DNA from 2 places in the Bradyrhizobium sp. A5 genome. Region 1 is predicted to be linked to the other one. Evidence: riboswitches for the same ligand, from Rfam matches in the RefSeq annotation. Region 1 holds a riboswitch; the other holds the start of a gene.

Region 1 (10,603 bases):
CCAACGACAAGACTGGGATCGCCGAGTTCGATCTTCCCGTGCGCGACGCCGGTGAAGCGGACTATCACAAGGGCGTGGACGATTGGCACGATGCGGTTGCCGCGACCTGGTCGCGGACGATCGCGAGCCATCTCGAAGGCGATGGCAAAGTCGCGCTGCTGATCTGGGGCGATCCCTCGCTGTACGATTCCTCGCTGCGGATTGCGCGGCGGCTCTCTCCCTTGCCGACAATTGAGGTCGTGCCCGGCATCACCTCGATCCAGGCGCTGTGCGCGGCGCATGCGCTGCCGCTCAACGACATCGGCGAGCCCTTTCTGGTCACGACGGGGCGCCGTCTGCGCGAAGGCGGCTGGCCGCAGGGCGTCGACACCGTGGTGGTGATGCTCGACGGCGGCAGCGCATTCCAGTCGCTCGATCCGGACGGCTTGCAGATCTGGTGGGGTGCCTATCTCGGCATGCCCGACCAGATCGTCATGTCCGGCGCGCTGGCTGAGATCGGCCCGCGCATTGTGGCCGCACGCCAGGAGGCGCGCGAGCGGCATGGCTGGATCATGGACAGCTACATTCTCAAGCGCAGGCCATAAGGCAAGCGAGGCAGCATGCTTCCCGAATGGGTCACTCAAAAATGCCTGGATGTCTCCGCGGTTCATCGCGAGGCGGCAATTGCGCGGCAGGCGCAACTGACCAAGCCGACCGGCGCGCTCGGCCGGCTGGAACAGCTCGCGATCGAGCTTGCAGGCCTGCAGGCGACCGAGCAGCCGCGCGCGGCGCGGGTGCCGATCATCGTCTTCGCCGGCGATCACGGCATCGTCGCGCGGGGCGTGTCGGCCTATCCGCAAGCCGTCACCATCGCGATGATGGCGAATTTTGCCTCCGGCGGCGCCGCGATCTCCGTGCTGGCGCGCGAGCTCGGCTCGAGCCTCGAGGTGGTCGATGCCGGCACGCTGACGCAGGGGGAGATGACGGGCGTCGTCACCGATAAGCCGCGCCATGGCACCCGCGATTTCAGCGTCGAAGCCGCGCTCACTGCCACCGAACTGGCGTTTGCCTTCGAAGCCGGCCAACGCGCGGTGGCGCGCGCCGGGGCCAGCCAGCCTGATCTGCTAATCTTCGGCGAGATGGGCATCGGTAACACCACGACATCGGCGGCGATTGCCGCGAGCCTTCTCGGCGTGAGCGCTGAGGAGATCGCGGGCAGCGGTACCGGCATCGATGCGGCCGGCCGCGCGCACAAGGCGCGCGTGATCGACGCTGCGATTGCGCGCCATGGCGTTGCCGGGGCCTCGCCCGAAAAAATTCTGTGCGCGGTGGGCGGACTCGAGATCGCAGCGATCTGCGGCGCGATCATTGCGGCAGCGCAACGCCGCATCCCGGTATTGATCGACGGATTCATCGTCTCGGTCGCGGCGCTGGCGGCGGCGCGGCTCAATCCGTCGTGCCAGCCGTTCCTGCTGCCGTCGCATCAATCGGCGGAGCAGGGGCATCGGCTGGTGCTGCGCGCGCTCGACGTGCAGCCGCTGATCAGCCTCGATCTCAGGCTCGGCGAGGGATCGGGCGCCGCCATCGCGCTGCCGCTGGTGCGGTCGGCCTGCGCGCTTCACAACGGCATGGCGACGTTCGCGCAGGCCAACGTGCCGGATCGTCCCGCCTGAACCGCCTCAGGTCATGCGCTGATTGACCGAGACGACGCGCCAGCCGGCGGCGAGCCGGTCGATCCGGGTCAGCGACAGCGGATCGACCACGAAGCGCAACGCCGCTTCCGGTGTCAGATCCAGCGCGATGCAGAGCACAGCGCGGATGGTGCCGGAATGTACGACAAGCGTCGCTGGGCCGGAGCCGATCCGCGACAGTCCCTGCTGCACGCGCGCGACCTGATCCTCAAAGCTTTCGCCGCCCGGCGGTCTCTTGTGGGCGGGATCGCTCCAGAATTCCGTGTAGGTCTCACCACCGGTCGCGGCGAGTTCGTCGTGCTTCCGGCCGGTCCAGTCGCCAAAATGCTGCTCGCTGAAATCGGTCACCAGCGCCGGTTCGAGCCCCAGCGCCCGCGCGGTCTCGACCGTGCGCCGCGACGGGCTGGCATAGCTCGCCGCATCGCGCGGCAGGCGTTGCCGCAGCGCCTCCAGTTGCGCGGGATCGCCGAGATCCGCCGGCGCGTCGGACGCGTGGATCGTCCCTGCGACGCCGGCGACGGGCGCATGTCGTATCAGCCAGAGCAAGGTCTCGCCCTCCATGCTCATCTCCAGAGAAGTTGGTAGCTGTGGCAATATCGCCGCACGCTGCACATTGACTCCGTCTTGCTCCTAATCCTAGATGGTCGTGACGGTTTCCCCGCGAGGGGATGAAAAGGGAATGCGGTGCGGAGACGTCGTCTCCAATGCCGTGGCTGCCCCCGCAACTGTAAGCGGCGAATCTTGCGTCACGAGCCACTGGGTATCTCGGTCCCGGGAAGGCGACGCAAGGTCATGACCCGCGAGCCAGGAGACCTGCCGTCAGCCGTGGTCACACGCGAAGATGTCGGTCGGGGAGTACAGACATTCGGCTTCATCGGAAGGCGGGAAGCCGGAAGATGGGACCTTAATTCGCTGTGACGTGCCACTGCCGTCACACCGAGGTCCAAAACCGTGTTTTCCATCCGTGTTGTACGACCGCGCCGCGTCCTGCTCGCGTCCGCCGCTCTCACGTCGTTTGCCGTTATCGATCTGCCCTCAGCGTCGGCGCAGCAGGTCCGCGATCCCCTGCCGCCGATCGAAGTGTCCCCGGTCCAGTCCCGCAAGCAGGCGAGGCCAGCCGGCCGGGAAGGGCAGAGCCTTCGCCGCGCCGTGTTGCGACGATCCACGATTGCTGCGGCCGCGCCAAAGTCCGCCGCGACGGTCGCTTCGGCGCAGACACAAGCGCAAACACCGCTCAACAGCAATGCGGTCGCCGAAAGCGCATCGCGCCTTGGCCTGACGGTGCGCGAAACGCCTGCGACCGTCGAGGTGATTTCGGCGCAGACCATGCGAGAGCAGGGCTATCGCACCGTGTCCGAGGTTGCTCAAGGCGCGGTCGGTGTCACCTCCGGCGACAACCCGGCCGAGCCCGCGGCCTTCTCGATGCGCGGCTTCACCAACAGCCAGATCAACACGCTTTACAACGGCATCAAGATCGGTCCACAGAACATGACGTCGCGGATCAGCGACACGGCCAATCTGGAAGCCGTGGAGTTCCTGAAGGGCCCGGCCTCGCTGATCTCGGGCGAGGGCGCCGCCGGCGGTGCGATCAACTTCGTCACCAGGCAGCCGCACACGGGACCAATCCGGAACGAGGCGGAGTTTTCCTGGGATTCGCTGAATTCGTTTCGCGCGCATTACGGCTCGGGCGGCAGCACCAATGTGCAGGGGCTCGACTATCGCTTCGACGTCAGCCGCTCCTCGCTCAACGGTTTTGCCGACGACACCAACACCAAGACGCTCGACGTCTCCGGTCAGCTCAACTATCGCGTCTCCGACAGTCTCAAGGTCTGGGGCGCGATCGAGTATCGCGAGGATCGCTCGAAAGCCTATTGGGGTGCGCCGCTGGTGCCGATTGCCTATAGCGGCTCCCACGCCACGGGCGGCATCGTCTCCGGCAACTACGTCTCGAACTACAACGGAACCAACCTCAGTGCTGTCACCATCGACGACCGTACATTCAACACCAACTACAACGTCCTCGACAATCGCAACGTCGCGCAGGAAGTGTGGCTGCGTGGCGGTTTTGAGCTGAAATTGGCGCCCGACCTGACGTTGAAGAGCCAGGCCTATGGTTACGGTGCAGAGCGCACCTGGTTCAACAACGAGATCGAAGCGTTTAATTCCACAACGAACATGGTGGATCGCGAGCGCTTCTATGTCGCGCACAGCCAGCGGCTGGTTGGCAACATCACCGACCTGATCTGGGATGCGAACATCGCAGGTTTCGACAACCGGCTGGTCACGACACTGTCGTCGAGCTACCTCGACTTTGTCAGGCCGGGCGCGGCAAACTTCCCGGGCGATTCCGTTTCACTGGTCGATCCAAATCGCGGCTATTACGGCCTGCTCACGACGCAGCAGCAGACCGCCCGCATCGACAACGAGGCGCTGTCGTTCGAGGACCGGCTGAAGCTGACGCGCAGCTTTGCGCTGGTTGGCGGCCTGCGCGTCGAGCATATCGGGCTCGACCGCAATTCGACCGACAAGAACGGATTGGAGAAGGCCGGCTTCCCGTTCACGAAGGACTGGGCGCCGGTGACCGGTCGCATTGGATACACCTGGGAAGCCGTGCCCGGCCTGACCTTCTTCAGCCAGTACGCCACTGGGGCGGACATCTCGGCCAACAGCATCTTCCTGCTCGGGCCGACCCAGCCGCTCGATCTGACGACGGCCCGCACCTATGAGACCGGCGTCAAGCATCTGTTCTGGGACAACCGGGCGGAGTGGTCCTTCTCGGCCTACGACATCCTGCGCAAGAACGTCTACGCCGCGGCGGGTGGGATGCAACTCAACATCGCCGGGCGGCAGGAATCGAAGGGCGTGGAGCTCGCCGCCGCGGTGCGTCCGATCGAGCCGCTGCGCCTGTGGGGCAACATCGCCTATGTCGATGCGCGCTACGCCGACTACAATTTCGCCGGCGGCTCGTTCTCGGGCAACACGCCGCCGAACGTGCCGCGCATCGTCGCCAATGCCGGCGCGTCGTACCGGTTCTTCACGCCCTGGCCGGTCGAGATCGGCATCACCGGCCGTCATGTCGGTGACCGCTACAACACCGATGCCAACGTCGTGACGATGAAGGCTTACACCGTCGCCGACGTCTATGCCTTCGTCGACATCCCCAAGAGGGTGTTCAATGCGGTCGATCAGGCCCGCCTGACCTTCCGCGTGCGCAACATCGCCGACAAGCGCTACGCGATCTGGGGCGATCCGTTCTATCCCGACCAGATCCTGCTCGGCGCGCCGCGCACCTATGAACTTTCGGCCGCGTTCAAATGGTAGGACGCTGACCCCATGATGGCCGCGATCGTCCTGCTGCACCGCTGGCTCGGGATCGCGTTCTGCCTGCTGTTCGCGATGTGGTTCGCAACCGGCATTGTGATGCACTTCGTTCCGTTTCCGTCGCTGACGGAAGCGGAGCGATTTGCCGGACTGGCACCGGTGGGCGGCGCGCAGGTGACCATGTCGGCCCATGACGCCGTGGTCGCCAGCGAGATTGCGGATGCCAGACGAGTTCGCCTGATCCGGCGGAGCGATGGACCGGTCTACATCGTCTCGGGGCCATCGCGTGTTCGCGCGGTTCGTGCCCTGGATGGAACGGACGCGTCGGTGACGTCGTCTGAATTCGCGCTCGCCATCGCGCGGGAGCATGCGCACTTGCGCGGGCTCGATGCCACGCATGCGGAGGTCATCGCACGCGCGGATTACGATCAATGGAGCGTGCCGAATGGCTTTGATCGCCATCGGCCCCTATTCCGCGTCGCTCTCGACGATGCCGCCGGGACGGAGGTCTACGTTTCATCGCGGACCGGCGAAGTCGTCCTGGATACGACGCGAAGCGAGCGCGGCTGGAATTGGGCGGGGAGCGTCCTACACTGGATCTATCCGACAGTGCTGCGAAGCAACTGGGCGCTATGGGATGGCGTGGTTTGGACGCTATCGCTGCTGGCCTTGATTGCGGCATTGCTCGGCGCGGTGCTCGGGCTCGCACGGCTCAGGCTTCGCGGTCGGCAACTGTCGTCGCCTTATCGCGGCTGGCACGCCCTGCATCACGTCATCGGCCTCGTCGCGACAGCTTTCGTGCTGACCTGGATCTTCAGCGGCTGGCTCTCGATGGATCACGGCCGGCTGTTCTCGCGCGGGGAGTTGACCCCGGCTGAAGCCGGCGTGATCGATGTTTCGCCGGACTGGACGACAGCCGCGTCGCTCGATCGGAAGCCGATATCGTCAGCGGCCCGCGAGGTCGAATGGTTTGCTTTCGATGGCAGACTCCATCGGCGCGAGTGGCTCGGTCTCGACAAGCAAGCTCTGGTCCGCCCCGCAAATGGAGAGTCGGAATTCCTGAGCGCGCTGGAGGTCGGAAGCTTGATGACGCGTGTCGCGGACGGCTGCGGCGCACCCTCCAGTCTTGCCGGTGACGACGCCTATCCTGCGCAGTCCATCGTTGCGCGTGTACCCGTCTATCGCTCCCGCTGCGGCGACCTCTGGTTCGATATCGACGGGGCCGACGGCCGCGTGCCGCAGAGGCTCGATGCGTCGCGGCGGACCTATCGCTGGGTCTACAGCGCGTTGCATACGTTCGATTTTCCGGTCCTGCTCGCGCATCCGCGTTTGCGCGATGTCCTGATCGTCGGGCTCTGCGCGCTCGGGCTGGTGTTCTCCATCACCGGCATCGTCATCGGCTGGCGGCGCCTGCGATCGACCTTTGCGGGCTGACTTATGCCCTGAGCACGGACTCGATGTGCTGCGCAGCTCGCAGCAGTGTGCGGTCCTGTCCGCGACGGGCGATGATCTGCAAGCCGAAAGGAAGTCCGCGCTCATCGGTCCCGCAAGGGATCGAAATCGCCGGCAGTCGGGCATGATTGACGAACGGCGTGAATACGGCGTGCGCGCGCGGGCTTGCGGCGCGGCCGCCGATCGTCTCGGGTCCGAGCTGGGTAAACGGCCACGCAACGCAGGGCACCGTCGGTGCCAGCAACAGGTCGACCTCGCTGAAGAAGGCAGCGAAGGCATTGGCGATTGCGGTGCTGGCGACGAGGGCTCCGGCAACCTCTGACCCCGACCAGGTGAGTCCTCGCTCGATCTGCCTGGCGATATCAGGATCGAAGACATTCGGGTCCTTGCGAAAGGTGTCGCCATAGAGCGCGGCGAGGCCGGCATGCTGAAGCGGCATGATGGCTTCCTCCGTGGCGCCCGCCAGCCAGACCGGATCGCGATGTGCGATACGCAAGCCTGTGGCGGCGATGCGTTCAACAGCGGAAGCGAGCCCGTTCGCAACGACGTCGTCAACGGCGACGTCAAGTCCGAGGCGCGGTGAAAACGCGATGCGCAAGTCCGTGATGTCTTCAGCCTCTCTCGCGACGACTGCCGAGTCCGGATCGCGCGGATCGACGCCGGCCATGGCCTCGAACGCCAGCGCGATATCCGCGACGTCGGCGGCGATCGGAGCGATGACGGAGAGGCCAAAGAACGGCTCGGCGAAACCCGGCCCATACGGGATCGCGCCATAGGACGGCTTGAAACCGGCGACACCGACATGGGCGGGCGGCCTGCGGCTGGAGCCGCCGGCATCGGTACCGATCGCGAGCGGCACGAGGCCGGCCGCTACGGCGGCGGCCGGACCGCCCGATGAACCGCCAGGTGTCAACGTGGGATCGAGCGGATGGAGTGTGGGTCCGAACAGCTGTGAGGTCGTCACACCCTTGCTGGCGAACTCCGACGTCGCGCCGATGCCGATGATGACGGCGCCGGCCTCGCGCAGGCGCTCGATTGCAATGGCATCCTGTGGCGCAATGAAATTGGCGAACAGGCGCGAGCCCTGCGTGATGCGCCAGCCAGCGGCCCAGATGTTGTCCTTGACGACGATGGGGACGCCGGCGAGCGGCATCGCTTCGCCGGAGCGCAGGCGCGCATCGACCGCTGCCGCGTCGGCAAGCGTGCGGGCGGGATCGATCGTCACCACCGCGTTCAGCGCCCTGGCCGCCTCGATGCGCGTAAGCGCTGCCTTGGCTGTTTCCACCGCGCTCGTGCGCCCAGCGGAGATGTTGGCCGCAATCTCGCGCGCGCTATTGTTTCGCTCTGTCATGGCCTTCCCAGATCAGCGCCAATGTGCCGCACAGGGCAAGGCAAGCCAAGGCGAAGAACGCGGCGCCGAGACCGGCAACGCCATCCAGCACCGAAACCAGCGCCGGCGCGGCGAGCAGGCCGGCATAGGATGCGGTCAGCACGGCGCCCGTAGTCTCGCCGATCCGGTCCTGCGGGGCGAGGCGCGCGATCTCGGCGATGAAGACGCCGTTCCAGCCGGATGCCGTCAGGCCGAACAGGGCCGCGACGGCGAATTGCTCGGTGCGACCGAGCGATGCGCCATCGAGGCCGAGCAGCGCGGCGCAGAAGGCCATGCCGAGGCCGATGACGACGAGCACCATGCGCGAGGCATCGAGACGCATGGCGACATAGCCCCAGCCGAGCCGGCCGACCAGGCCGCCGGCCTGCGCGCACGCGAGCGCCAGGCCGGCCTCGATGTGGCTCAGGCCGAGCTGACGTGTGCCGAGCATGACGAAGACGGTGTTGAGCGACACCTGCATTGCGCTGAACGGCATCGAGGCCAGCGCCAGCAGCGCGATGCGCCGGTCCGCGGTGACCAGCGCCAGCCGCGCGCGGAGATCAAGTTGCGGAAGCGGAACGGCTTTGCCGGCAAAAGCCGGCCGCAGGTGCTCGAACAGCAGGATTGCGACGAGAGCGCAGGCACCGACGACTGCGTAGCACCAGGCCGGTCCCAGCCAGATCGCGACCGCGGGCAGGGCCAGCGAGCCGCAGACGGCGCCGATCTGGTTGCCGGTCTGGCGCACCGAGAACACGAAGGCGCGTCGCTCCGACGTTACCAGCCGCGACAGCAGCGCCGCGCTCGCGGGCGTCTCCGGTCCGAAGGCAAGGCCTAGGCAGAGGCCGGCGGCGAGCAGGGCCGCGGTCGATCCGAGCGAAGCCAGCGCCATGCTGACGACGATCGCCGCCGCGCACAGGCTCGCGATCCGGAGCGAGCCCATCCGCGCGATGAGGCCGCCGCCCCAGAACGAGGCGGGGATGCCGACGGCGAACACTGCGCAGGAGAACATCGAGAGCTGCCAGACCTCGATATGGGCGCGCGGCGCGACCACGCCCGGGGCAAACAAGGCGAGCGCCACCAGGGCCTGAAGCGAGGTCATCGCGCCGAGCGCCGGCAGCAACGGCGGCGCTGGCCGAACGGCGGTGTTTGCGTCTACCATGGCGCGGCGCTATCAGGAGGAACGGCACTATGGCAGGCGGTATTTCCATTCACGCGGTCGATGTGGCCGGCGGACGACCGGCGCAGGGTCTGCGCGTCGAGATCTGGCGGATCGATCCTGACTCCTCGCGCGTCGCCGACGGTCGGCTCGGCGCCAACGGTGTGCTCGATCACCCCATTGCGCAGGGCGCGGGCGTGACGGCAGGCGAGTACGAGGTGCTGTTTCATCTCGGCGAATTCTTTGCGGACAGCGACGGCTTTCTCACGGTGACGCCGTTCCGCTTCCGCATCAAGCATGTCGAGGAGCATTTTCATCTGCCGCTGAAATTCACGCGCTGGGGCTATTCGCTGTTCCGCGGCGCCTGATCAGTTGGTCAGCCGCCGCGACAGGCCTGTGACGCGCTCCATGACCGCGACCATCGCAACGGTGGCGATGATCAGCACGCTCGATAGCGCGGCAATGGTGACGTCGAGCTTGCCCTCGAGGTCCTGCCACATCCGGATCGGCAGCATGTCGGTTGCGGCGTCGCGCAGGAACAGCGAGACCGGTACGTTGTCGAACGACGACATGAAGGCGATGAAGGCGCCCGCGATGATGCCCGGCCGGATCAGCGGCAGCACGATCCGCCGGAACGTGTAGAGCCGGCTCGCGCCCAGCACCGCGGAACTCTCCAGCAGGGTCGGCTCGAGCTGGGCGAGCGCTGCGACCGTGTTGCGCACGACATAGGGCACGCAGACCACGGTGTGGCCGATCACCAGCGTCAGTAACGACACCTGCATCCCGACCAGCGAGAACAGCATCAGCGCAGCCAGACCAAAAGCCAGCGCCGGCAGCACCAGCGGCGACATGAAGAGGGAGTCGAGCAGACGTGCCGACAGCGTCCGCGACCGTGAGATCGCGAGCGCCGCCCCAACACCGAGCACGACTGACAGGCCCGTCGCCCACAGTGCGACGGTGAGGCTGTTCTTGGCCGCGAAGTGCAGCTGCCAGGCGTTCCACAACTCGGCGTACCAGCGCAGCGAATAGCCCGGCGGCGGGAAGCGCAGTGAGAACCCGCTGGTAAAGGAGACGATCAGCACCACCAGCGAGGGCGCGATGATGATGATCAGTGCGATCACCGCGATCGCGGTCATCACGAACTCGAAGCTGATGGCTTCCAGGGTGCGCTTGCGTCCGCTCATCACGCGCCTCCATAGCCGCGCGACAGGCGGCCGAGCGTGGTGAAGACCGAGACGACCGCGAGCACGGCCAGCAGGAAGATGATCGAGATCGCGGAGGCAAAGGGCCAGTTCTGCAGCGTGGAGGCCTGCTGATAGAGATACATCGGCATGAACAGCATCTGCCCGCCGCCGATCAGCGACTGGGTGATGAAGGCGGTGATCGCCGCGGCATAGGTCAGCGTGCAGCCGGCGATTACGCCGGGTAGCGACAGCGGCAGCACGATCCTGAAGAAGGTGCGCCAGCTCCCGGCGCCGAGGGAGCAGGAGGCATCGTCGAGATTGGAATCGATGCGGCCGAGCGCCGTGATCAGCGGCAGCGTCATCAGCGGCATCTGCACCTGCGCCAGCGCGATCACCACGCCGAACTGGGTGTAGAGCAGTTTTATCGGTGTATCGATCATCCCAAGGGATT
Region 2 (10,603 bases), 1.2 Mb from region 1:
TCGCCCTGCTCTCCAAGCTCCCGTTCGACGAGACCAAGTCGGGGCTGGCCGGCGACGACGAGGATGCCCATGCCCGCTTCCTCGAGGGCGTGGTGACGCTGAAGCGCGGCGTGCTGCGCATCGCCTGCCTCTATCTGCCCAACGGCAACCCGGTCGGGACCGAGAAATATCCCTACAAGCTCAAATGGATGTCGCGGCTTCTTGAGTATTCGAGGGAGCGACTCAAGACCGAGGAGCCGTTGATCCTCGCCGGCGACTTCAACGTCATCCCGCACGCCCGCGACGTCCACAACCCAGCCGCCTGGACCGAGGACGCCCTGTTCAAGCCGGAGACGCGGGAGAGTTTTCAGTCCCTGCTCGGCCTCGGCCTGACCGATGCCCTGCGGGCTGTCACCGACGAGCCCGGGCTCTACACCTTCTGGGATTACCAGGCCGGCGCCTGGCAGAAGAACCATGGCCTGCGCATCGACCATCTGCTGCTGTCGCCGCAGGCCAGCGACAAGCTCGCCAATGTCGGGATCGACAGCTATGTGCGGGCCTGGGAGAAGCCGTCGGACCACGTTCCGGTGTGGGCGGATCTGGATCTCGAGGCGGCGTAAGGCCGCCTCAGCGGATCAGTCGCGGCGGCCCTGCACCCACTGTTCCAGCATTTGCAGGCACATGGCGCGGTCGTCGTCGGACGCCTTGGCAAGGGCGCGGCTGTAGCTTTCCTTGATCCAGGCCTCCTCGGCACCGGCGCTGTCACGCGCCAGCGTCAGCCACATCAGGCCGCGCGCCGCCTGCCGCGGCAGGCGGTCGCCGTTGAACAGCATCTGGCCGAGCAGCGCCTGGGCCTCGTGCTGGCCCTTCTGGGCGGCGAGGCCGAGCCAGCGCGCGCCATAGCGGAAATCCTCGCGCGAGGCGTCCGGCGTCTTCAGGTACAGCCGGGCGAGATCGTACTGGGCGTCCGCGTTGCCGAAATAGGAGGCCGCGTAGGAGAACATCTCCCGCGCCCGGTCCTGGTCCGGCTTGATCTTCGAGTTCGGGATGCCGCTGAGATAGTAGCGGCCGAGCGCGACGAAGGCATTGGCCACGATCTGCGCCTGCGGCGCGGACGGGCTGTCCTCGGCATGCGCGTTGGCGATCCGGCTGAAATATTCGAAGGCACGCACGTCGTCCTGAACCACGCCGTCGCCATTGGCGTACATGCGGCCAAGCTTCCACTGCGCGATCGGATGTCCGCCCTCAGCGGCATATTGCAGAGCGCTGAGCGAGGTTTCCTGGGTCGGTGCCGGAACCTTGCTGCGGACGGTCCCCGCGGCGCCCGGCAACGTGGTCACGACCGGGATGGTGGCGTCCTTGTTGTTGGCCGGCGAGCCGTCAAAGGCGAACGCCGGCGCGGCCAGCGCACTGGCCCCCAACACAAACGCAACAATGGCACGCCTAGATGTCCGCATAACACTGTTTCTCGTGCGCGCCGCCCGGATGGGTCACTGCCCCACCGACCGCTGGTCCAACCTGCTGAGCATATTTCCAGAGCGCGCCCGTCGTATGGTTAGTCGCGCGAGCGCTCCATTTGGTCTTGCGCTGGGCAAGCTCCTGGTCGCTCAATTTTACGTTAAGGGTACCGGCGACGGCGTCGATCTCGATGATGTCACCATCCTCGAGCAGCCCGATCGGGCCCCCGATGGCCGCTTCCGGCCCGACATGGCCGATGCAGAAGCCGCGGGTGGCGCCGGAGAAGCGACCGTCGGTGATGAGCGCGATCTTGCCGCCCATGCCCTGGCCGGTCAGCGCCGCGGTGGTCTGGAGCATTTCCCGCATGCCGGGGCCGCCCTTGGGCCCCTCGTAGCGGATCACGATGACTTCGCCTTCCTTGTAGGTGCGCTTCTGGACCGCCTCGAAAGCATCCTCCTCGCGGTCGAAGCACCTGGCCGGACCGGTAAACTTGAGGTTGGACATTCCCGCGACTTTCACGATCGCACCTTCTGGCGCCAGATTGCCCTTCAGACCGACCACACCGCCAGTAACGGTGATGGGCTTGTCCGCCGGGTGCACCACGTCCTGGTGCGGATTCCATTTCACGCTTTTGAGGTTTTCGGCGATCGTTCGACCGGTGACCGTAATGCAGTCACCGTGGAGAAATCCGTTGTCGAGCAGCGTCTTCATCAGAAGCGGTATGCCACCTACTTCAAACATGTCTTTGGCGACATAACGGCCACCCGGCTTCAAATCCGCGACATAAGGTGTCTTTTTGAAGATTTCGGCGACGTCGAACAGGTCGAACTTGATGCCGCACTCATGCGCGATCGCCGGCAAGTGCAGTGCAGCATTGGTCGAGCCACCAGAGGCGGCGACAACGGCGGCCGCATTCTCCAGCGCCTTGAGGGTCACGATGTCGCGCGGCCGGATGTTCTGGGCGATCAGGTCCATCACCTTCTCGCCCGCGGTCATGCAGAAGGCGTCGCGGATTTCATAAGGGGCCGGGGCGCCGGCCGAGTAAGGCAGCGCCAAGCCAATGGCTTCCGAGACGGTCGCCATGGTGTTGGCGGTGAACTGCGCGCCGCAGGCGCCCGCCGAGGGGCAGGCCACGCGCTCGATCTCGTCGAGGTCCTCGTCCGACATCGCGCCGACCGAGTGCTTGCCGACCGCTTCGAACATATCCTGCACGGTAACCTGCTGCCCGCGGAAATTGCCGGGCAAGATCGAGCCGCCATAGATGAAGATCGAGGGCACGTTGAGGCGGACCATGGCCATCATCATGCCCGGCAGCGACTTGTCGCAGCCGGCAAGGCCCACCAGCGCGTCGTAGGCATGACCGCGAACGGTCAGCTCGACGGAATCGGCGATGCATTCGCGCGACGGCAGCGAGGAGCGCATGCCGTCGTGGCCCATGGCGATGCCGTCGGTGACGGTGATGGTGCAGAATTCACGTGGCGTGCCGCCAGCCGATGCCACGCCCTTCTTCACCGCCTGCGCCTGGCGCATCAGGGAGATGTTGCATGGAGCAGCCTCGTTCCAGCACGAGGCGACCCCGACGAAAGGCTGGTGGATCTGCTCGGTGGTCAGACCCATGGCGTAGAAGTAGGACCTATGGGGCGCGCGCGTAGGGCCTTCCGTTACGTGACGGCTCGGCAGCCTCTGCTTGATGTTGGTCTTCGCGTCCATCGCGACCAGTTTCCTTGGCTAACCCTTGTCAGACCTGGAAAATCAGACCCAAGATTTGAATCGACCTTGGGATTTCCCTTCGCCTGTCACGGGCACCGCAGCCCTAAACATTAGAGCGATTTTATTCATGCTCGGGTGTGGCCAAAAAGCGGCGTTGATACGAACGGACTGCGATGACGGTTAAATCGTCCGGAACTGTTGCGCGGACAGCACAATCGTGGCCCGAAGGACACGGATTGCTTACTTTGATACCTCGCGGGAATGACGAGACGCAACTTTCGATTTTATGACGAGAATAATGCACTCGAGTTTGGTTCGGGGATTGAGCGCAGGCAAGTGAGTCGGCATCGACAGCCATTGGCATGGCTGCGTCGCCAAATACCAATGTCATTCGCCGCCACCGGGTCTCGCCTTCGGCGAGCCGATGACAGGCTCCGGCGGGGAATCCAGTACGCTGCGGCCAACTGTCTCGGAATACTGGTTCGTCCGGTCGAGCCGGACGATGACAGCGAGTGTGTGGTTGCAGACACGCCTTCGCGTTCTCGCGGCTGAATTCGCCCGAGCTTTGCTTCTTCTCTCGACCCTCCAATCCAAGAGGGCGCAGGGAAGACCGGGTGCCGGCGGGCACCCGCGGTCCGCTGCGCGAAAAGCACACGCAGAGAAACCGCACAGCAGCATACAGGTGTCGCCGATCACTCGGCCTTCCCTGCGCGATGGTCGGACGGCTTATGCCGCGCTCTCCCGGGAGCCGAACTTTCCTTCTGGCCTCCCTCGCCCCGCGAATTGACGATGCCGTCCACCCGGTTGGGCTCGCGCACATCTCCGCAAAGGCTTGACCGTAGCAACGACGGCCAGGACCACACGGTTTTGCCGTACGCGCTCAGCGCCGCTCGTCCGCACGAAGCCTCGGGTTCACAGGGACTACCCGCCCTGCCCACGCCTCTCGCGCACGACGCTGCCGCGTCCACCGCAGGCCCGGCTCGCATATCGTGACAAGGATGAGCCGGGATGAGCGGCATATACGACAATTCCGAATTTCGGTAAAGTGGAATATTTTCGACGGAAGGGATTGACGGCAATTCAGGTGTTTTGCCCGGCGGGTAACGGGCCATGTTCAGGCTACCCTGCCCTGCGTCACGCGGCATTGGGCTCCGGCCGCAGGATCACACAATCGGGCGCCGCACCGTTGCAGCATGTCGTCTCGCAGCCACTCACCAGCGACGCCACCGTCGCCTCCAGCGCACGCAACTCTGCGATCTTCCGCCTGATCAATCCGAGATGCGTCTCCGCGAAGGTCTTCGTTTCGCTACAGGGCAATCGCTTCTGAACCGACGCGAGCAGTTCGCGCGTCTCGTCGATCGAAAAATCCAGCTCGCGGCAGTGCCGGATCAGATTGAGCGCTTTCAGATCGTCACCGCATAGATGCGCTGGCCACCTTGCCGCGCCGGCGGCGCCATAAGACCGATGCTTTCGTAATAGCGGATGGCGGGGACCGAAACGCCGGCCGTGCTGGCGAGGACGCCAATTCTCATGGAAGCTCTCACTTTTCGCTTGAACCTCAAGTGGCTTGAGGGCGTAGCGATCCGGTCCACGACGCACAAGCATGAGGAGAATCACATGAGCGTTATTGGACCGTCCTGCAACATTCCGTCCGAAACCTCGCCAGGATGCGGCTGCGCGGCCAGGACCGAGCAAGGCGGCGGCAAGGCCGCGGGCACCGCCGTCGCAACCGCAATGGTCGCCGCGGCCTGCACGGCGTGCTGTGTGCTGCCCTTCACATTGCCTGCCGTCGTACTCGCGAGTGCAGGAAGCCTGATCGCGGTGCTCGACCACGCGCACGGGCTGATGACGAAGCTGTCGATTGCCGTGGTGCTCTGCGCCTGGGGCTGGATCGTGTGGCGGGCGCGGACGACGGGCCTGAAAATTCGAACGTCGGTGCTGGCGGCGATGTGCGCCGCCACCGTGCTGACAGCAACGGCGGCGCTGTGGCCCGTGATGGAGCCCGCCGTCTTCCACGCCCTCGGGGTCGCCAAGAAGCCGAAGCCGCCGGCTAGCTGATGGACGCCCTGGCGATCTTCGGGCTGCTGTCGGTCAGCGCGATGCTGCTGTTCTACGCGCTCGAGCCGCGCGGGCCGCACTATGTGCTGGCCTTCGCGGCGGCGTGCGCGCTGAGCGGGATTTACGGCTTTCTCCAGGGTGCCTGGCCGTTCGGGTTTGTCGAGACGGTCTGGACGACCGTCGCCTTGCGGCGGTGGGTCAAGGTCCGGTCATCGCAATGACCGGACTTGAACCACGGAGGCGCCTTACGCGTTCCGCATCGCACGGCCGAACGGATCGACCAGGCGGACGATCTCGCAGACGGCGACGAGGCCGGCGAGCCAGACGGCGCTGGTCAGGCCAATGCGCGTCACGATGGCGGTGGTGAAGGCGCCCTCGCCGCCGAGGAACGGCGTCGCGGCAAGCAGCGCAAGCTCATAGACCGCATAGGCGGCGACCAGCGCGAGCGCCAGCATCAGCGGCGTGCGGCCCTGCGGCAGCATGCGGAGGATGCTCGACGCAGCCGTGGTCGCGAGAAGCGCAGCCGCGCCGATGACAAGGCCCCAGGCGATGGTGCTGCCATCGATGGGATAGTGCAGCACGCCAAAGCCGATGCTCTGGTTCACGAGCCAGGCGCCGGTGACGACGAGCAGCGCCGGACGCAGCGGCAGCATCGCCGCGGCGACGACGGCGAAAGCCGCGAACGGCGTGGCACAGGCGAACGCGAAGCTTGCCAGCGCGCATGACAGTGTCAGCAGCACAAAGCCGAACATCGGCGCAAGGCGCGGCGCAACCGGATGAAGCCGCAGACGGTCGCCGTGAGACGGCAGGATGTCGAGAACCATGGATGATCTCCTTCTGTTTGAACTCTAGTACATTTGATGGAATATGACAGCCCCACCCGAGGTCAGAACGTGGCGCCGGCCTTGAGCAGGTAAGTGCGGCCGGGCAGCGGATACGCGCTGAAGCGGCCGTCAGTGAAGGTGCTTGCGATCGCATAGTCGTAGTAGAGCGCGTTCAGCACATTGTTGGCGCTCAGCGACCAGAAATAGCGCTCGTACTGTCCGCTGAGCTTGAGGTCGATCGTGCCGTTGGCAGGAATCGGCTTCTGGGTTCCGGCCTGGTCGTTGTCCATGCGCCGCTCGCTCCAGAACCGCGCGGTGGCATCGAGCACCACATAGTTCTGCCAGATGTTCCAGGTGACACCCGCACTGGCGGTGTAGCGCGACACCAGCGGCACGTCGTTGCCGGCCCATACGCCTTCGCGGAACACGGCCCGCGTGACCGCCATGGCGGAACGCAGCAGCAGGGCATCGTTGACGCGATAGGACAGACTAGTCTCCGAGCCGTAGCGGCGGGTCGGATCGAGATTGGTGTTGTAGAACAGGATGGGGTTGAAATGGATCTCGTTGCTAAGGTCCATCAGATAGAGACTGCTCTGCAATTGCAGCCCGCCTGCCTTGATGCGCAGCCCGCCCTCGACATCCTGCGAGGTCTGGGTCTTGAGCTGGAACGTCTGCGGGATCGCAGCAAAGCTGAAGGGGTCGAACGACGGACCTGACGACACGCGCTCGTCGACGTCGGGCGTGCGGAACGCGCGCGCGGCACGGCCGAACAACGAGACCGTGTCGTTGAGGCGATGCTCGGCACCGAGATGCAGCGCGTATTGGGTCTCATTGCTGCTGAGCGGGAGCGCGCCGACGTCGGCGTTGAACGGGGCTGCCGGATCGAACTTGTCGCGGGCCGAAAGGCTGACGTTCTGCACCCGCGCGCCGAAGGACAATTCGGTGGTCGGCGCCACGCCCAGTGTGTGCTGGAAATAGCCCGCAACCGTCTGCTGCCTGAGGTCGTAATTGTGCCAGGACGCGAGCCCCTGCCCGGCACCGCGGTTCTGCTGAAAGCTCGCATCGTAATAGTCGATGCCGGTCAACAGCTGCGACGGCAATCCCAGCAGCAGGCTCTTCACGCTGAGCCGCGGCGTGATCGACCAGGTCCTCAGATCCGCGTCGACATAGGTCGACGTGAAGAACGCGGGCACCGGCGCTGGGCTTGCAAAGAACGCGCTCTGCTGCTTCTTGTCGCGCACGCCGCCATCGACGATGAGATCGACGCCGTTGACCAGGGTCTTGGTGAAGCCCGCGGTGGTGCTGAAGCCTTGCTGGTTGGCGTAGTTGAAGGGGGTGCTGGTCCCCCTTCGGTTGCTGGCGAGTTCGTCGACGCCGATGGAGGGATCGACGGTGCGGCCGCCCGGCAACCGCAGTTCCTGATCGTCGCCTGTCACGGTCAGGAAAGCGGTCAGGCCTGATGTCGTGTAATTGAGATTGCCGACGCCGTTCTTCTGGACATAGCGATTGTTGTCGCGGTAGCCGTCGGTGCTGACGGCATTGCCGTAGAACGAAGTCGACCACGGCCCGGAATTGAGCGACGTCGAGAAATTGCCAAGCCTGGCGTTGAACGAGCCGAAGCCGGCCTCGATGCGCGCGGCCACCGGCGGTCCGTCGACGCCGTTTCTGGTGACGATGTTGATCACGCCGCCGACCGCATTGTCGCCGTAGAGCACCGCGCCGGAATTGCCGCGCGTGATCTCGACGCGCTCGATCGAATTGAGCGGGATGGTGGAGAGGTCCACCTGCGCCATGTCGATGTCGTTCAGCCGCCGGCCGTTGACCAGCACCAGCGTGTTGGCGGTGGCAAAGGCGCCGAAGCCGCGCAAATCGACGCCGGTCTTCGCGGCGACCGGGCCGCCGTAGAGCGTCGTGATCTGGGCGCCCGGGACTTGCACCGCAATGATCTCGGCGAGCGTCTGCGACGGCGCATGCGCGATGTCCGCCGCCGTGATTACGGTCGTGGCGGCCCCGACAATGCCGCCGGTGCCGGCGACGGCCTCACTGGCGGCACCGGAGGAACCGGCTGCCGGCGCTCCGCTCCGGGCGGCATTCGCGGGCGCGCGCCGCGTCGTGTCGCCGTCGCCAGTGGCCCGGGCGCGCGTGCGGTTCGGATCGTCGGGCCTGGTAACTTCGATCGGCGGCAACTGCTCGGCGACGGCTTGCTGCGCGCGGGCGAGCGATGGATCGAGCGAATAAAGGGAAGTGGTCGCGAACAGGCCGGCGCTGAGGCGCCTGGCGGCAGAGACAATACGGGACACAGTTGTAACCTCGGTGTGACGTCAGTGGCACGTCACAGCGAACGAGGTTTCACCGCGGAGCGATGGATTGCTCCGATGAAGCCAATGTCTGTACTCCCCGACCGACATCTTCGCGTGTGACCACGGCTGACGGCAGGTCTCCTGGCTCGCGGGTCGTTACCTCTGCGTCGCCTTCCCGGGACCGAGATTCCCAGTGGCACATGACGAGAGATTCACCGCTTACAGTTGCGGGGGCAGCCATGGCATTGAGACAATCCCGGAGTTGGGACATTCCCGCACCACGTTCCCTTTTGATCTCCGTGAGGAGAACCGTCACGTAGCAATCTACGGGCCGGGCAAGCGGGGAGTCAATTGGCCGATTGCGTAAGCACCGAAGTCCCGCACCGAAGATTGAGCTGGCGCAATCAGGCCGGTTCGGTTTCGAGGCGCGTCCGCACCATCGCCCGCTCGCCGGCATCGACGAGTTGACCGATGCCGGTACGGCCCGTCAGCGCGCAGCGGATGATCTTCTCGGCGACCGACCTGCGGAAGCCATGGTCCTCGCCAGCGGGGCGATTGCGGCAGACCCGGTCCAGCGCCAGCTTCATGTTGATCCGTGTGCGGGTGTCGAAATGTTCGCTGATCATTCGCACGGCCTCGATGCGTTGATGTCGAGGCAGAAACGCCCGGGCGTCGCCCGGGTTCCAAAACGGGATCAGCCCTTAAACGGGCGCGCTACGCTCGCCCTCTTGACCGCTGGGCCTTGGGATTGGGCCACGGCCACGTCGTGCGTCGGGATGTCAGCGCGCTTGATCGGCATCAGCTGCCCGGAAGCGGAGATGATGGCGGTCTCCTCGCGGCGGCAGCGCGGGCACATGAAGCGGACCTCGTGCGGGGATGCCGACCAGCTGGCGCGTTTCACATTGGCCGCCATCGGCCAGGCCTCGCAATGCGAGCACGACACCAGAAACCGACCGGGATCGAGCATCCCCATTCCATTGGACTCCGTGTCCTGCCTGCCTGTTCTAATGATGATCCGACGCAATCGTTCCGGTGCCGGGGCACCGTCAGTCCTGCCCCGGGGAATCGAGGCGGCTCAGCGCGCACCCTTGAGCGTGCAGGACGTCGAGCAGGTGACGGTGTTGCCGTGGTCGCACGCCTTGCAGGCCGCAACGCATTGATTGATGTCGCGGGGATTGTAGGAGCTGTAGGTCCGCATCGCGCAGACCGGGGTCGAGCCGGTGATGTCCTGCTCCTGGTTGCAGGCCGCTGTCATCAGCGCGAGGATGATCACCGCAAGGAGGCGCATGGGATTGCCCTATCAGGCACGATTGAACGACATTCCCGAGGGGCGTTGCATCGCAACGAGCCGCGGCATTCCCACAACGGACAAACGCAGCAAGCGTCTCCGCGCGTCAAGAATGCGCGCCAAACGTTAAGAACGGCTTTCAGCTGCGCGGCCCCGTAATGGTTCCACGCATCATGCAGCGGTTTGCATGTCCGAGGCTTACGTTAAGCTCGACCTCAAGCCGCAGTCTTGGTTGCAGCAGTCTTGGTCGCAATCGCCTGCCGCATATCGAGCGCCAGCTGGCGATACTGCTCCGCCAGCTTCAGATAGAACTCGCGCTTGGTGCTGTCGGTGGCGAGCTTGGTGATCAGCTCGCATTCGGCGGTGAGCGTCTCGAACCGTTCCAGCCTGTCCTCAAGATCTGTCATCGGCGTATCCCCATCAAACGCCTCACGGACAGCAAACCTAAGCCCGGGAAATAGGTCACGGCGAACATCGTTATGGGGTAGCATCAATTTTCGTCGGCGCAGAGACGGCCGTCTACTTCTGCTCCATTCGCCAGGCGCCGTCCCACGCCAGGTCCGGCGGATCGGTCTCGAACTGCGCGATGCGGGCGAGCAGCGTGCGCGAAGGGCCGTCGCCGGGCACGGCTTCGAGCGCCGCGTTGAACGCGGCGCGAGCCTCGTCGAAGCGGCGGGCGCGATAGGCGGCGAGGCCTTCGGCATAGCGCGCGCGCAGGCTCTCCTGCGGGACGCTCAGCCCGTGCGCCTTGCTCATCACTTCGAAAATGGCTTGCGGCACGCTCTGGCCTGCGACCGTCAGGCGATCGATCTCGCGCAGCTCGCAAGCCGCGCCGATTGCATCCGCCGTCGCCTGCGCAATCAGGATGCGCGTGCCATAAGTCTTGTTGACGGCTTCCAGGCGCGAGGCGAGGTTCACGGCGTCGCCCATCACCGTAAAACTCATCATCAGCTCGGAGCCGATGCTGCCGGTCAGGACCTCGCCGG

Evidence for each region. Region 1 has a riboswitch for cobalamin ahead of WHZ77_RS22045 (TonB-dependent receptor). Riboswitches for the same ligand answer to the same signal wherever they lie in the genome.
Region 2: linked by a shared signal. The riboswitch ahead of WHZ77_RS16000 (TonB-dependent receptor) and the one ahead of WHZ77_RS22045 (TonB-dependent receptor) in region 1 are both predicted to bind cobalamin.

What each region holds. Positions count from the first base shown of each region.
Region 1 is NZ_CP148990.1:4,572,633-4,583,235, reverse strand. Features, by position in the region: gene cobF (precorrin-6A synthase (deacetylating)) at 1-584, shown strand, start outside; gene cobT (nicotinate-nucleotide--dimethylbenzimidazole phosphoribosyltransferase) at 600-1,652, shown strand; gene WHZ77_RS22050 (histidine phosphatase family protein) at 1,659-2,231, opposite strand; cobalamin riboswitch at 2,304-2,506, shown strand; gene WHZ77_RS22045 (TonB-dependent receptor) at 2,622-4,991, shown strand; gene WHZ77_RS22040 (PepSY domain-containing protein) at 5,004-6,425, shown strand; gene WHZ77_RS22035 (amidase) at 6,427-7,794, opposite strand; gene WHZ77_RS22030 (MFS transporter) at 7,775-8,971, opposite strand; gene WHZ77_RS22025 (hydroxyisourate hydrolase) at 9,001-9,336, shown strand; gene WHZ77_RS22020 (ABC transporter permease) at 9,337-10,152, opposite strand; gene WHZ77_RS22015 (ABC transporter permease) at 10,152-10,603, opposite strand, start outside.
Region 2 is NZ_CP148990.1:3,345,693-3,356,295, reverse strand. Features, by position in the region: gene xth (exodeoxyribonuclease III) at 1-599, shown strand, start outside; gene WHZ77_RS16035 (tetratricopeptide repeat protein) at 615-1,436, opposite strand; gene ilvD (dihydroxy-acid dehydratase) at 1,423-3,147, opposite strand; gene WHZ77_RS16025 (MerR family DNA-binding protein) at 4,282-4,506, opposite strand; gene WHZ77_RS16020 (MerR family DNA-binding transcriptional regulator) at 4,551-4,679, opposite strand; gene WHZ77_RS16015 (hypothetical protein) at 4,765-5,205, shown strand; gene WHZ77_RS16010 (hypothetical protein) at 5,205-5,426, shown strand; gene WHZ77_RS16005 (hypothetical protein) at 5,451-6,029, opposite strand; gene WHZ77_RS16000 (TonB-dependent receptor) at 6,092-8,329, opposite strand; cobalamin riboswitch at 8,443-8,658, opposite strand; gene WHZ77_RS15995 (hypothetical protein) at 8,734-8,955, opposite strand; gene WHZ77_RS15990 (hypothetical protein) at 9,024-9,302, opposite strand; gene WHZ77_RS15985 (hypothetical protein) at 9,405-9,617, opposite strand; gene WHZ77_RS15980 (hypothetical protein) at 9,833-10,024, opposite strand; gene WHZ77_RS15975 (adenylate/guanylate cyclase domain-containing protein) at 10,137-10,603, opposite strand, start outside.